Regions from separate parts of the Nonomuraea sp. B19D2 genome, predicted to be linked through region 1. Evidence: riboswitches for the same ligand, from Rfam matches in the RefSeq annotation. Region 1 holds a riboswitch; the other holds the start of a gene.
The links. Region 1 has a riboswitch for glycine ahead of gcvP (aminomethyl-transferring glycine dehydrogenase). Riboswitches for the same ligand answer to the same signal wherever they lie in the genome.

Region 1 (6,968 bases):
GTGGCCCGGAGCGTCGGCGCCCTGGCCCGCTTCGGTCTGCGCGCCCGCCACCTGCGCGCGGTCAAGGCGGCGGCCGAGCGCGAGTGCGGCCTGGTCGAGCAGACCGTCGCACCCATACTCAAACGGCGGGCTCCCGGCGCCATCGGGGAGGCCGATGAGGTCGCGAGGGAGCTTTCCGCACTGTTGCTCGATTTGCACGCATCCCTTGTGCGGTCGGGGATCCGGTCCGTCCTGGGGCGCTGAGACCCTGTCGAGCTGGGAGGCGGAGGCGCGGTCCATGCCCGCCGGGTGTTACGTTGAATTGCAGTAGCCAGTCAGCAGAAGCGACGAGCCAGATAACTGTGCCGGGTGACCGGTCAGGAATACGGAGCAGCCCGTGTTGCAGATGGAGGTCGTGGGCGTTCGAGTAGAAATGCCCACAAATCAGCCGATCGTCTTGCTCAAGGAGGCACACGGGGAGCGGTTCCTTCCTATATGGATTGGCATGACCGAGGCGACCGCCATCGCCCTGGCCCAAGCGGAGGAGCCCCCGCCGCGGCCGCTCACCCACGACCTCTTCCGAGACGTGCTGAGTGCTCTGGGCGTAGGCCTGCGAGCGGTCAACATCGTTGCCCTGCGCGACGGCATCTTCTTCGCCGACCTGGTGTTCTCCAACGGCGTGGAGGTGAGCGCGCGCCCGTCCGACTCGATCGCGCTCGCCCTGCGCACGGGAGCGCGCATCTTCGCCAGCGAGGAGGTCGTCCAGGAGGCCGGGGTGATCATCCCGGACGACCAGGAGGACGAGGTGGAGAAGTTCAGGGAGTTCCTTGACACGATCACTCCCGAAGACTTCGGCAGGGCGGGGTAGGTATTTCGGTGCATTTACGCTTCACGACGCGCCGAGCCGGATCGTTGACTGAGCATGGTCGCGGTCCTACGGTGCAAGTGAAACCCGTGGCCGCCCTTTACGAACCCCCAGATCAGGCCACGGGATGAGAGAAAGCCGGAGGTCCGCGTGGCGGTCAGCAGCGGCGAGGGAAAGACGGCCGGCCAGGAAGATCCGGTACGGCGCGAGAGCGCGCGGCAGCGTGCCGGGGAGCAGGGCCTGCTCTTCGACGAGCAGCCGGCGACGCTGCCGGCCGACATTGGATACCGCGGGCCGACGGCCTGCGCGGCGGCCGGCATCACCTACAGGCAGCTCGACTACTGGGCGCGCACGGGCCTCGTGGAGCCCACGATAAGAGCCGCGCAGGGCTCGGGCTCCCAGCGGCTCTACAGCTTCCGCGACATCCTGGTGCTCAAGGTCGTCAAGCGGCTCCTCGACACCGGGGTGTCGCTGCAGCAGATCCGCACGGCCGTGCAGCATCTGCGTGACCGCGGGGTGGCCGACCTCGCGCAGATCACGCTCATGAGCGACGGCGTCAGCGTCTACGAGTGCACCTCGGCCGACGAGGTGATCGACCTGCTCCAGGGCGGTCAGGGCGTGTTCGGCATCGCGCTCGGCCGGGTCTGGCGGGAGGTCGAGGGATCCCTCGCGGAGCTGCCGGGGGAAAGAGCGGCGGTCGAGGACACCGTCCCGGCCGACCACCCCGCTGACGAACTCGCCCGGCGCCGCCGCGCGCGACGCATAGGCTGAGCGCGAACCCCGCCGCCTGCGTGGGCCCCGAACGGGGCCCCTACGCGCGGGCCGACTAAACGTGCCCTGTCGTGGAAATTCGTCCGTAACGGATAGGGTTGTAATCTAGGACAGCAAGGCTGACGACCCCGTGCGGGAGAGTCTCTGGAGCCTGAGGGCTCCGGGGCGCCGAAGGAGCAACCCTCCCCGGAATCTCTCAGGCACCCCGTACCGCTCGGGCGAGGCAACTCTGGAAAGCAGGCGCACCCGCCAGGCGCGTCTCACCGACGGTGCAAGCCCCGTTCGCGGGGTGAAGCTCTCAGGTCGCGGTCCCGCCGCGCTGACAGAGGGGGAGATCCGGCACTCGCCCGCGCCCTGGCGCCGGTCTCCAAAGCCTCGGGAGGCACTTTCCATGACCGACCTGTCAGCTCCGCCGTTCTCGTCCAGACACATCGGCCCGTCGGAGTCCGAGCAGCAGCGCATGCTCGAGGCCGTGGGCTTCGAGTCCGTGGCGGACCTGGTGGCCGTGGCCGTTCCCGAGGCCATCAGGGCCAAGGACCGGCTCAAGCTGCCCGCCGCCATCGGCGAGGCCGAGGCCATCGCCGAGCTGCGCGCCCTGGCCGGGCGCAACCGCGTGCTCACCTCGATGATCGGCCTGGGCTACTATGACACGGTCACGCCCGCCGTCATCCGCCGCAGCCTGCTGGAGAACCCGGGCTGGTACACCGCCTACACCCCGTACCAGCCGGAGATCTCGCAGGGCCGCCTCGAGGCGCTGCTGAACTTCCAGACCGTCGTCTCCGACCTGACGGGCCTGCCCGTCGCGGGCGCCTCCCTCCTCGACGAGGGCACGGCCGCCGCCGAGGCGATGACGCTGGCCCGCCGCGCCGGCAAGTCCAAGAGCAACGTCTTCGTGGTGGACGCCGACGCGCTGCCGCAGACCAAGTCCGTGCTCGCCACCAGGGCCGAGCCCCTCGGCATCGAGCTGGTGGAGCACACCCTCGACGGCGAGCTGCCCGAGTGCTTCGGCGTGCTGGTGCAGTACCCGGGCGCGTCGGGCCGGCTGCGTGACTTCCGCGCAGTGGCCGCCGCCGCGCACGAGGCGGGCGCGCTCGTCGTGGCCGCCGCCGACCTGCTGGCCCTGACGATCGTGGCCGCGCCCGGCGAGCTGGGCGCCGACATCGCGATCGGGTCGTCGCAGCGGTTCGGGGTGCCGTTCGGGTTCGGCGGGCCGCACGCCGCGTACATGTCCGTACGCGAGGGCCTGCAGCGCCAGCTTCCCGGCCGCCTGGTGGGCGTGTCGGTGGACGCCGACGGCGACCCCGCGTACCGGCTCGCCCTGCAGACCCGTGAGCAGCACATCCGCCGCGAGAAGGCCACCAGCAACATCTGCACCGCGCAGGTCCTGCTCGCCGTCATCGCCGGCATGTACGCCGTCTACCACGGCCCCGAGGGGCTGCGCGGGATCGCCCGGCGGGTGCACCGGTACGCCGTGGCCCTGGCCGGCGGGCTGCGCGAGGCGGGGCTGGAGGTCGTGCACCGCGAGTTCTTCGACACCGTGCTCGTGCGCGTGCCAGGCCGGGCCGCCGCCGTGGTCGCCGCCGCCGCCGAGCAGGGCGTCAACCTCTGGCAGGCCGGCGACGACCACGTGTCCATCGCCTGCGACGAGAAGACCGGGGCCGCCGAGCTGACCAAGGTGTGGGCCGCGTTCGGGATCGAGCGCACCGATGCGGACAGCGCCGATGTGGACGGGGACGCCGACGCGCTGCCCGCCTCGCTGGTGCGCGAGTCGGCGTACCTGACCCACCCGGTCTTCCACAGCCACCGCTCCGAGACCGCGATGCTGCGCTACCTGCGCAAGCTGCAGGACAAGGACATCGCGCTCGACCGCTCGATGATCCCGCTCGGCTCCTGCACGATGAAGCTGAACGCGACCACCGAGATGGAGCCGGTCACCTGGCCCGAGTTCGCCGCGATCCACCCGTACGCGCCCGACGACCAGGCTGACGGCTACCGGGAGCTGATCGGCACGCTGGAGGGCTGGCTGGCCGAGGTGACCGGCTACGACGCCGTCTCCATCCAGCCGAACGCCGGCTCGCAGGGCGAGTTCGCCGGGCTGCTGGCCATCCGCGCCTACCACCGAGCCAATGGCCACGACGGGCGCGACGTCTGCCTCATCCCGTCCTCCGCCCACGGCACCAACGCGGCCAGCGCGATCATGGCGGGCATGCGGGTCGTGGTCGTGGCCTGCGACTCCGACGGCAACGTCGACCTGGCCGATCTCGACGCCAAGATCGAGAAGCACCGCGACCAGCTGGCCGCGATCATGGTGACGTACCCCTCGACGCACGGCGTGTACGAGGAGACGATCACTGAGGTCTGCGCCAAGGTGCACGACGCCGGCGGCCAGGTCTACGTGGACGGCGCCAACCTGAACGCGCTCGTCGGGCTGGCCAAGCCGGGCGAGTTCGGGGCGGACGTGTCCCACCTCAACCTGCACAAGACGTTCTGCATCCCGCACGGGGGCGGCGGTCCCGGCGTCGGGCCCGTCGCGGTACGCGGCCACCTGGCGCCCTACCTGCCCGGCCACCCGCTGCGCGACGGCTCGCCGGTGGGCCCCGTCTCGGCGGCGCCGTACGGGTCGGCGGGGATCCTGCCGATCTCCTGGGCGTACATCAGGATGATGGGCTCTGAGGGGCTCACGGCGGCCACCGAGCAGGCCATCCTGTCGGCGAACTACCTGGCCAGGCGGCTCGCCCCGCACTACCCCGTGCTCTACACGGGGCGCGGCGGGCTGGTGGCCCACGAGTGCATCGTCGACCTGCGGCAGATCACCAAGGAGACCGGGGTCACCGTGGACGACGTGGCCAAGCGGCTCATCGACTACGGCTTCCACGCGCCCACCATGTCCTTCCCTGTCGCCGGGACGCTGATGATCGAGCCGACCGAGAGCGAGGACCTCGGCGAGCTGGACCGGTTCGTGGACGCCATGATCGCCATCCGGGGTGAGATCTCCAAGGTGGCGTCCGGGGAGTACGACAGGACGGACAACCCGCTGCGCAACGCGCCGCACACGGCCGAGTCGGTCACCGCGGACGAGTGGCCGCACCCCTACTCGCGGACCGAGGCCGCCTATCCGGTGCCGTCGCTGCGGGACGGGAAGTACTGGGTGCCGGTGCGGCGGATCGACCAGGCGTACGGGGACCGGAACCTGGTGTGCTCGTGCCCGCCGCTGGAGGCGTACGAGGACTAGGAGCCAGGCGGCGGGGGTCCTCGTCGCTTCGCGTACGAGGACCAGGAGGCCCGCCGGGCAGTCCTTCCGCGTCAACTGAGCAGACATGATCGTCAGAAGTCGTTAGGCTCGGTGCGACCGTCGCCAGAAGGAGCTCTCTTGACGTCCTCAGAGCTGGAGACCCCGCCCCTCGACACCGCCCGCCGCCTGGCCGAGAGCGGCGATCTCGACGGCGCCGCCGCCATACTCGCCGAGCTGGTCGCCGATCCCGACGAGCCCGACAGGGCGCAGGCGGCCGTCGGGCTCGCCGTGGTGCTGGAGGAGCGCGGCGACGTGGCGGCCGCCAGGGCCGCCGCCAGGACCGCGCTGGCCACCGGACACCCCGAATACGCCGCGCAGGCCGCCTGCCACCTGGCTCAGGGGTTCGAACGGGAGGGCCGGGACGACCAGGCCAGGGCCGCCTGGCAGGCCGTCCTGGGGGTCGGTACGCCCGCGTATGTGCCGCTGGCCCACCTCGCGCTGGCCCGGCTGGCCGTGAGCTCGGACGACCCGGCCGAGGCCGAGAAGGAGCTGCACGCCGCCATGGAGGCCGGCGACCCGCACGTCGGCGCGCACGCCGCCCAGCAGCTGGCCGACCTGCTGCTGGAGCAGGGGGAGCCCGGGGCGGCGGCCGACCTGCTCATGGACGCCCTCGAGGTCGCGCCGGCCGAGGAGGTGCCGAGGCTGCGGGTCCAGCTCGGCATCGCGCATCTGGACCTGGCGTGCGCGGAGTTCGCGGAGAGCGTCGAGCACGGCGCGGATCCGCAGACCAGCGCCCTGGCCATCGAGCTCCTGGCCCGGACCCTGCCGCTGCGGGGGCGCGGCGACGACGCGGGGCGGGTGTGGTCGTACGGGCTTGAACACGAGGACGAGACCCTGGCCGCCGAGGTCCGCCTCCGCTACCACCGCGACGCCTGACCTACCCGGCCCGGGACCCCGCTGCCGCTCCGGAGGCGCGGAGACACGTCCTGGCCCAAGGTACGCGGCCGGGCTGCCCGGCGGACGCCCCGTCGTCTTCGCCGAGTGCCCGCAGGGGGTCAGTTGCGGCGCATGATGGCCCCGGCCGCGGCCACGTTGATGATCACGATCGCGATCCAGGCGATCGTCAGCCCCACCAGCCCCGCGTAGCCCGCCGCGATGGCCGTCAGCGGGATGCCGATTCCCATCGAGCCGAGCGCGATCGGAATCATCGCGCCGCCCGGAGTGCTCTTCTTGTGCGGCGTGCCGCCGTGGTGGTCCAGCTCGGCCCGCACGCGGGCGGAGATCGTGGCGTCGAGGCGCTCCACGAACGACTCGACGAGCGCTGCTTCGTACTCGGGACCGAGGTCGCGGCGCGCGTCCAGCGTGGCCCGCAGATCATCCCGGATAGGGCGCATGTCTGGCATGCGAGCAATCATTCACCGCGGACGGCACGCCGTCATCCGACCTGAGAGCTAACGTGCGATCCTCCCCAGGTACGGTGCTGGCATGGAGGTCATGACCCCGCGAGGGCCGGCGCTCGTCCAAATGGACGAGGCCACGGACCCGCGGCTGCTGCTGGTGCTGACCCACGGGTCGTCCGGGGGAGTGGACGCTCCCGACCTGCTGGCCGTACGTGATGCCGCGCTCAAGGCCGGGGCCGCGGTCGCCAGGGTGACGCAGGCGTTCAGGGTGGCGGGGGCGCGCGCGCCGGGCTCGGCGGCCAGGCAGGACGAGGCGTGGGAGATCGTCCTCAAGGAGTTGCGTACGCGCTGGCCCGGGCTGCCTGTCGTGCAGGGCGGGCGGAGCAACGGGGCGCGGGTGGCCTGCCGTACGGCCAGGGCGGTCGGCGCGGCCGCGGTGGTGGCGCTGGCTTTCCCGCTGCACCCACCGGGGAAGCCGGAACGCTCCAGGGCCGACGAGCTACGCGGCGCCGGGGTGGACGTGCTGGTGGTCAACGGGGACCGGGATCCGTTCGGGGTGCCGGACGCCGAGGACGCCGCACGCCTGGTGGTGCTGCCGGGGGAGGGGCATGACCTGAAAAAGGACCCCGCCCGGGTGGGCGAGGTCGTGGCGGAGTGGATCGTCCACTACGCGTAGTTCACGCGGCGCCGACGACGGGCCGGTGCGGTTCGATGGCGGCGC
Region 2 (6,968 bases), on a different contig from region 1:
AATGGTCTAACACTAGCCCAATCAGCGGGAGAGCGCCTCAGCCCAGATCGGAGCGGGACAGCGTGAACGAGGGGTCGAGCACCGGGTTCCTTTCCGTCAGCGAGCTGCGCGACGAGGTGGCGGCCGGGCGCATCGACACCGTCCTCCTCGCGATCGCCGACATGCAGGGCAGGCTGCAGGGCAAGAGACTGTCCGCCCGCTATTTTCTCGAAGAGGTGCTGCACCACGGCTCGGAGGGGTGCAACTACCTGCTGGCCGTGGACGTGGACATGAACACCGTCTCCGGATACTCGATGTCGTCCTGGGAGCGGGGCTACGGCGACTTCGTGATGAAGCCGGACCTCGCGACGTTGCGCAGGGTGCCGTGGCACGAGGGGACCGCGATGCTGATGGCGGATCTGGCCTGGGAGAGCGGCGGCGACGTGACCGCCTCGCCCCGGCAGATCCTGCGCAGGCAGCTCGCCCGCCTCGCCGAGCGCGGGCTGGCCGCGTACGTGGGCACCGAGCTGGAGTTCTGCGTTTACGAGGACAGCTACGAGGACGCGTGGAAACGCGGCTACCGGGACATGTCGCCGGCCAATCTCTACAACGTGGACTACTCTCTGCTCGGCACCGCCCGCATCGAGCCGCTGCTCAGGCGGATCAGGCGGAGCATGGAAGGCGCCGGCCTGTACGTCGAGTCCGCCAAGGGCGAATGCAACCTGGGCCAGCACGAGATCGCCTTCCGCTACGACGAGGCGCTCAGGACCTGCGACCACCACGTCATCTACAAGAACGGCGCCAAGGAGATCGCCGCCCAGGAGGGCAAGTCGATCACCTTCATGGCCAAGCCCAACCAGCGCGAGGGCAATTCCTGCCACATCCACATCTCGCTGCGCAGCAGCGAAGGGGATCCGGTGATGGCGGGCGATGGGCCGCACGGGCTCTCCCCGCTCGGCGCCCGCTTCATCGCCGGGCAGCTCGCCTGCCTGCGCGAGCTCACCCTCCTGTACGCCCCCAACATCAACTCCTACAAGCGCTACGTTCCCGGCAGCTTCGCGCCCACGGCCGTCAAGTGGGGCGTGGACAACCGCACCTGCTCGCTCCGGCTCGTCGGCCACGGACTGTCGCTGCGCGTGGAGAACCGGGTGCCGGGGGGCGATGTCAACCCGTACCTCGCGGTGTCCGCGCTGATCGCGGCCGGGCTGCACGGCATCGACAACGAGCTGCCGCTGGAGAGCGCGTACGAGGGCAACGCCTACGACGCCGGCGCCGAGACCGTCCCCCACACGCTGCGTGACGCGCTGGCGCTGTTCGAGGGGTCGAAGCTGGCGCGCGAGACGTTCGGCGAGGACGTGGTCGAGCACTACGCGAACAACGCGCGGGTGGAGCTGGCCGCGTTCGACGCGGCGGTGACGGATTGGGAGCTGTTCCGTGGTTTCGAGCGGATGTGAATGGGGCGCATGAAGATCGTTAATCCGGCGACGGAGGATGTCGTCGCCGACGTCGAGCTGGCCGACGCCGCCGAGGTCGACCGGGCTGTGGAGCGTGCCAGGAAGGCGTACGGGAGCTGGCGCGAGGTGTCGCCCGGCGACCGGGCGCGGCTGCTGCGCAGGTTCGCGGACCTGGTCGACGAGCACGGCGAGGAGCTGGCGCGGCTGGAGCTGGCCAACGCCGGGCACCCGATCGGCAACGCCCGCTGGGCGGCCGGCAACGTGCGTGACGTGCTGCACTTCTACGCCGGCGCCCCGGAGCGCGACCACGGCAGGCAGATCCCCGTGGCCGGCGGCGTGGACATCACGTTCCAGGAGCCGCTGGGCGTCGTCGGGGTCATCGTGCCGTGGAACTTCCCTATGATGATCATGGCGTGGGGCATGGCCCCAGCGCTCGCGGCCGGCAACACGATGATCGTCAAGCCGGCCGAGTGGACCCCGCTGACCGCGCTGAGGCTGGCAGAGCTGGCCCTCGCCGCGGGCCTCCCCGAGGGGGTGCTCCAGGTTCTGCCTGGGGCAGGGGAGGTCGCGGGGGCCCGCCTGGTGGAGCATCCCGGCGTGGCGAAGATCGTGTTCACCGGCTCCACCGAGGTGGGCAAGGAGATAGCCGCCAAGGCGGCGCGGCACGTCAAGCGGGTCACGCTGGAGCTGGGCGGCAAATCCGCAAATATCGTCTTCGCAGACGCCGATCTCGAGAAGGCGGCGAAAACCGCGCCCTATGCCGTTTTCGACAACTCCGGCCAGGACTGCTGTGCCCGGTCCCGGCTGCTCGTCCAGGCCGAGGTGTACGACGAGTTCATGGAGCGCCTCGCGACGGCCGTACAGGGCGTCAAGGTCGGCGACCCGCTCGACGAGAGCACCGAGATGGGCCCGCTGATCAGCGCCGAGCACCTCGACCGCGTGCGCGGCTTCGTCCAGGGCACCCCCTACCTGCAGGGATCCTGCCCCGACGGCAAGGGCTACTGGTTCCCGCCGACCGTGCTGACGCCCGACGTGACGGACCGGGCGTTCACCGAGGAGATCTTCGGGCCGGTCGTGTCCGTGGTGCGCTTCCAGGACGAGGCCGAGGCCGTACGGATCGCGAACGACACCCCCTACGGCCTGAGCGGCTCCATCTGGACCCGCGACGTCGGGCGGGCGCTGCGCGTGGCCCGGGCGGTGGAGGCGGGCAACCTGTCGGTCAACTCGCATTCGTCGGTCCGCTACTGGACCCCGTTCGGCGGCTTCAAGCAGTCCGGACTCGGCAGGGAACTCGGCCCCGACGCCCTGGCGGCGTTCACCGAGACCAAGAACGTCTTCATTTCCTGGGAGTGAATCAAGTGCAGCGTTTGCAGGATCGGGTCGCCGTCATCACGGGCGCGGGCAGCGGCATCGGGCTGGCCACCGCGCGCAGGTTCGCCGCGGAGGGCGCCAGGGTCGTCTGCGTGGACGTCGACGAGGAGGCGGGCGTCAAGGCGGCGAACGAGGTCGGCGGCCTCTTCGTCAAGGCCGACGTGACCAGCGAGGACGACGTCGTCCGGATGTTCAGTACGGCCCACGACACCTACGGCAGCGTGGACATCGCCTTCAACAACGCGGGCATCTCGCCCCCCGATGACGACTCCATCCTGGAGACCGGCATCGACGCCTGGCGCCGGGTCCAGGAGGTCAACCTGACCAGCGTCTACCTCTGCTGCAAGCACGTCATCCCGTACATGCGGCGCCAGGGCAAGGGTTCGATCATCAACACCGCGTCCTTCGTGGCCGTCATGGGCTCGGCGACCTCGCAGATCTCGTACACGGCGTCCAAGGGCGGGGTGCTCGCGATGACGCGCGAGCTGGGCGTGCAGTTCGCCAGGGAGGGCATCAGGGTGAACGCGCTGTGCCCAGGACCGGTGAACACGCCGCTGCTGCAGGAGCTGTTCGCCAAGGACCCGGAGCGGGCACAGCGGCGGCTGGTGCACGTTCCCCTGGGGCGCTTCGCCGAGGCGTCGGAGATCGCGGCGGCGGTGGCGTTCCTGGCCAGTGACGACGCGTCGTTCATCACGGGTAGTGAGTTCCTGGTGGACGGCGGCATCTCCGGCGCCTACGTCACGCCGCTCTAGCTCTGGGGGATCATCGTGCAGCGTCCCGTCATCGGCATCACGTCGTACGTCGAGCCGGCGAACTTCACGGTCTGGGCGGACATGACCGTGGCGCTCCTGCCGTACATGTACGTGGAGCAGGTCGTACGCGCCGGCGGGCAGCCGGTCGTGCTGCCGCCCGCCGGCGAGCCCGCGCGGGTCCTGGAGCGCCTGGACGGACTCATCCTGGCCGGTGGCGGGGACATCGACCCGGCGAGGTACGGTGAGTCGCCCGGGGAGCACACCGGCTATATCCGGAAATTTCGTGATGAGTCGGAGTTTGCCGTGATCAGTGCGGCCCTCGACGCGGGCCTGCCGTACCTGGGCATCTGCCGCGGGCTCCAGGTGCTCAACGTCGCCCTCGGGGGCAGCCTCCACCAGCACCTCCCCGACGTGGTCGGGCACGCGGGCCACTCCCCCGCCCCCGGCCGCTTCGGTCCCATGCCCGTCACCGCCATGCCCGGCACCCGCGTGGCCAAGGCGCTGGGCGCCGACCCCGTGACGGTCCCCCACTACCACCACCAGGCCATCGACCGCCTCGCGCCCGGGCTCACGGTCGGCGCCACCGCCGGCGACGGCACGATCGAGGCGGTCGAGCTGGACTCGGCGCCCTTCGCCGTGGCCGTGCAGTGGCACCCGGAGGCCGCCGAGGACTGCGCGCTCTTCGAGGCCCTCATCGCCGCCTGCTGACCGCAGGACCCATGGCGACCGGGCGGAAAGCCGCCATTCACTTGAGGAGTCCATCAGCGGCCTGAACGCGACAACACCCCCATCACAGCACTAGGCTGACGGACATCACCGGCAAAACCGCGCGGGAGAGCACCCTGACAGCCGGTCAGGGTCCCTGAAGGAGCAAGCCCTCCCCGCAAACCTCTCAAGGCAAAGGACCGCGCGGCTGAGGTGACCTCTGGAAAGCAGGCCTTTGGGGGCCTCGCCGAAGGTGAAAGTCCGGCAAAACTCGGGCGAAGCTCTCAGGCATCGATGACAGAGGGGGAGGATGCTGGCATCCAATCCTGTCCAGAGGTGCGACAAATGTCCCGACCAACACCGCTACGAGACGTTCACCAGAGCCTCGGCGCCACGCTCACCGACTTCGCGGGGTGGCTCATGCCGCTCCGGTACGGGAGCGAGTCCGCGGAGCACAACGCCGTTCGGCAGGCGGCCGGGCTGTTCGACCTCTCGCACATGGGCGAGATCTTCCTGACCGGGCCGCAGGCGGGCGAGGCCCTCGACTACGCGCTGGTCGGCCACCTGTCGGCACTGACGCCCGGGCGGGCCAGGTACACCATGATCGTCAACGAGCGCGGCGGAGTGCTCGACGACCTCATCGTCTACCGGCTGGGGGACGGAGAGTTCATGGTCGTAGCAAACGCCTCGAACTACGAAAAAGTCGGTAATGAGCTGATAGAGCGTACGAAGGCGTACGACGTGGTGGTCGAGGATCGCTCGGACCAGTACGCGCTGATCGCCGTACAGGGGCCTCGGTCCCAGGAGATCCTCGCCACGCTCACCGACGCCGACCTCGACGGGCTCAAGTACTACGCGGGCCTGCCCGGGCTGGTGGACGGGCGGCAGGCGCTCATCGCCCGCACCGGCTACACCGGCGAGGACGGGTTCGAGCTGTTCGTCGCCAACCAGGACGCGGTGCCGCTCTGGCACGCGCTCATGGCGGCGGGCGAGCCGTACGGGCTCAAGCCCGCCGGCCTGTCCAGCCGCGACACGCTCCGGCTCGAGGCCGGCATGCCGTTGTACGGCAACGAACTCAGCGCCGAACTGACCCCGTTCGACGCGGGGCTGGGCAGAGTGGTGAAATTCGACAAGCCGGGCGACTTCGTCGGCAGGTCGGCGCTCGAGGCGGTCAAGGACGACACGCCGCGACGCCGTCTCGTCGGCCTGGTCGCGCGGGGACGCCGGGTGCCGCGCCACGGCTACCCGGTCACCAGGGACGGCGCCGTCGTCGGCGAGGTCACCAGCGGTGCGCCCTCCCAGACCCTGGGCAGGCCCATCGCGATGGCCTACGTGGACACCGGCGTCGAATCAGGCCTGGCCGTGGACATCCGGGGCAGCCAAGAACCTATGGACCTGGTAGAGCTGCCCTTCTACAGGAGGAACAAGTGAGCAACATCCCTGACGACCTGAGCTACACCAAGGAGCACGAGTGGGTGGCGGGCCTCGACGACGGCATCACTGTGACCGTCGGCATCACGGCCTTCGCCGCCGAATCCCTTGGTGACGTCGTCTACGTGCAGCTCCCCGAGGTCGGCTCGAACGTCGAGGCGGGCGACTCCGTGGGCGAGGTGGAGTCCACCAAGTCGGTGAACGAGATCTACACCCCCGTCGGCGGTGAGATCGTCGAGGTGAACCAGGTCGTCGTGGACGACCCGAGCCTGGTCAACAGCGACCCGTACGGCGAGGGCTGGATGTTCCGGGTGCGCGTCGAAGGCGAGCCAGAAGAAGTGCTCTCCGCCGAGGAGTACACGGCGCTCACCTCGGGCGAATCCTGATCCGTTTTCCCGGGGCCCCTCGCTGGGGCCCCGGCCCTGCATGAGAGGCGCCCATCAATGGCGATCAGCGTCTTCGACCTCTTCAAGATCGGCATCGGCCCGTCGAGCTCCCACACGGGAGGCCCGATGGCGGCCGCGCACAAGTTCGCCCGCGGCCTGCACGACGACGGCCTGCTCTCGCAGGTCGCGCGGGTCGAGGCCATCCTGTACGGCTCGCTCGGCCTGACCGGCAAGGGCCACGGCAGCGACAAGGCGGTCCTGCTCGGCCTCTCCGGCGAGAAGCCCGAGCTGGTGGACGTCGACTCCATCGACGCCCGGCTGGCCCGGATGCGCGAGTCCGGCACGGTCCAGCTGTACGGGACGCACGAGATCCCCTTCGTGGTCGGCCAGGACCTGATCTTCGAACGCAAGCTCTCCCTCCCTGAGCACCCGAACGGCATGCGCTTCACCGCGTACACGGCCGACGGCGAGCAACTGCGGGAGAAGGTCTACTTCTCGGTCGGCGGCGGCTTCGTCGTGGACGAGAAGGCCACCGGCGCCGACCGCATCAAGCCGGACGACACCGTCCTGCCCTACCCCTTCACCACCGGGGAGGAGCTGCTCAAGCACTGCTCCAACACCGGCCTGTCCATCTCGGCCCTCATGCTCGAGAACGAGAAGGCGTTCGGCCGCACCGAGGAGGAGATCCGCTCGGGCCTGCTGCGGCTGTGGCAGGTCATGTCGGAGTGCGTGCGCCGCGGCATCGCCAAGGAGGGCGTCCTGCCCGGCGGCCTCAAGGTCAAGCGCCGCGCCAACCAGCTCCACCGCCGCCTGCAGTCGGAGCCGGCCGAGAAGGACCCGCTGCAGGCCATGGACTGGGTGACGCTCTTCGCGCTGGCGGTCAACGAGGA

Region 2: it holds a riboswitch for glycine, as region 1 does, so the genes downstream of both, gcvT (glycine cleavage system aminomethyltransferase GcvT) here and gcvP (aminomethyl-transferring glycine dehydrogenase) in region 1, are expected to answer to the same signal.

The regions. Positions count from the first base shown of each region.
Region 1 is NZ_JBEFAK010000031.1:47,155-54,122, reverse strand. It holds gene ftsR (transcriptional regulator FtsR) at 1-243, shown strand, start outside; gene ABN273_RS40345 (bifunctional nuclease family protein) at 377-847, shown strand; gene ABN273_RS40340 (MerR family transcriptional regulator) at 995-1,615, shown strand; glycine riboswitch at 1,739-1,838, shown strand; glycine riboswitch at 1,839-1,951, shown strand; gene gcvP (aminomethyl-transferring glycine dehydrogenase) at 2,007-4,847, shown strand; gene ABN273_RS40330 (tetratricopeptide repeat protein) at 4,986-5,783, shown strand; gene ABN273_RS40325 (hypothetical protein) at 5,903-6,241, opposite strand; gene ABN273_RS40320 (alpha/beta hydrolase family protein) at 6,333-6,923, shown strand; gene ABN273_RS40315 (DUF5999 family protein) at 6,925-6,968, opposite strand, start outside.
Region 2 is NZ_JBEFAK010000010.1:31,876-38,843, forward strand. It holds gene ABN273_RS19900 (glutamine synthetase family protein) at 63-1,433, shown strand; gene ABN273_RS19905 (aldehyde dehydrogenase family protein) at 1,443-2,786, shown strand; gene ABN273_RS19910 (3-oxoacyl-ACP reductase) at 2,792-3,556, shown strand; gene ABN273_RS19915 (gamma-glutamyl-gamma-aminobutyrate hydrolase family protein) at 3,572-4,264, shown strand; glycine riboswitch at 4,377-4,474, shown strand; glycine riboswitch at 4,475-4,572, shown strand; gene gcvT (glycine cleavage system aminomethyltransferase GcvT) at 4,607-5,692, shown strand; gene gcvH (glycine cleavage system protein GcvH) at 5,689-6,078, shown strand; gene ABN273_RS19930 (L-serine ammonia-lyase) at 6,136-6,968, shown strand, end outside.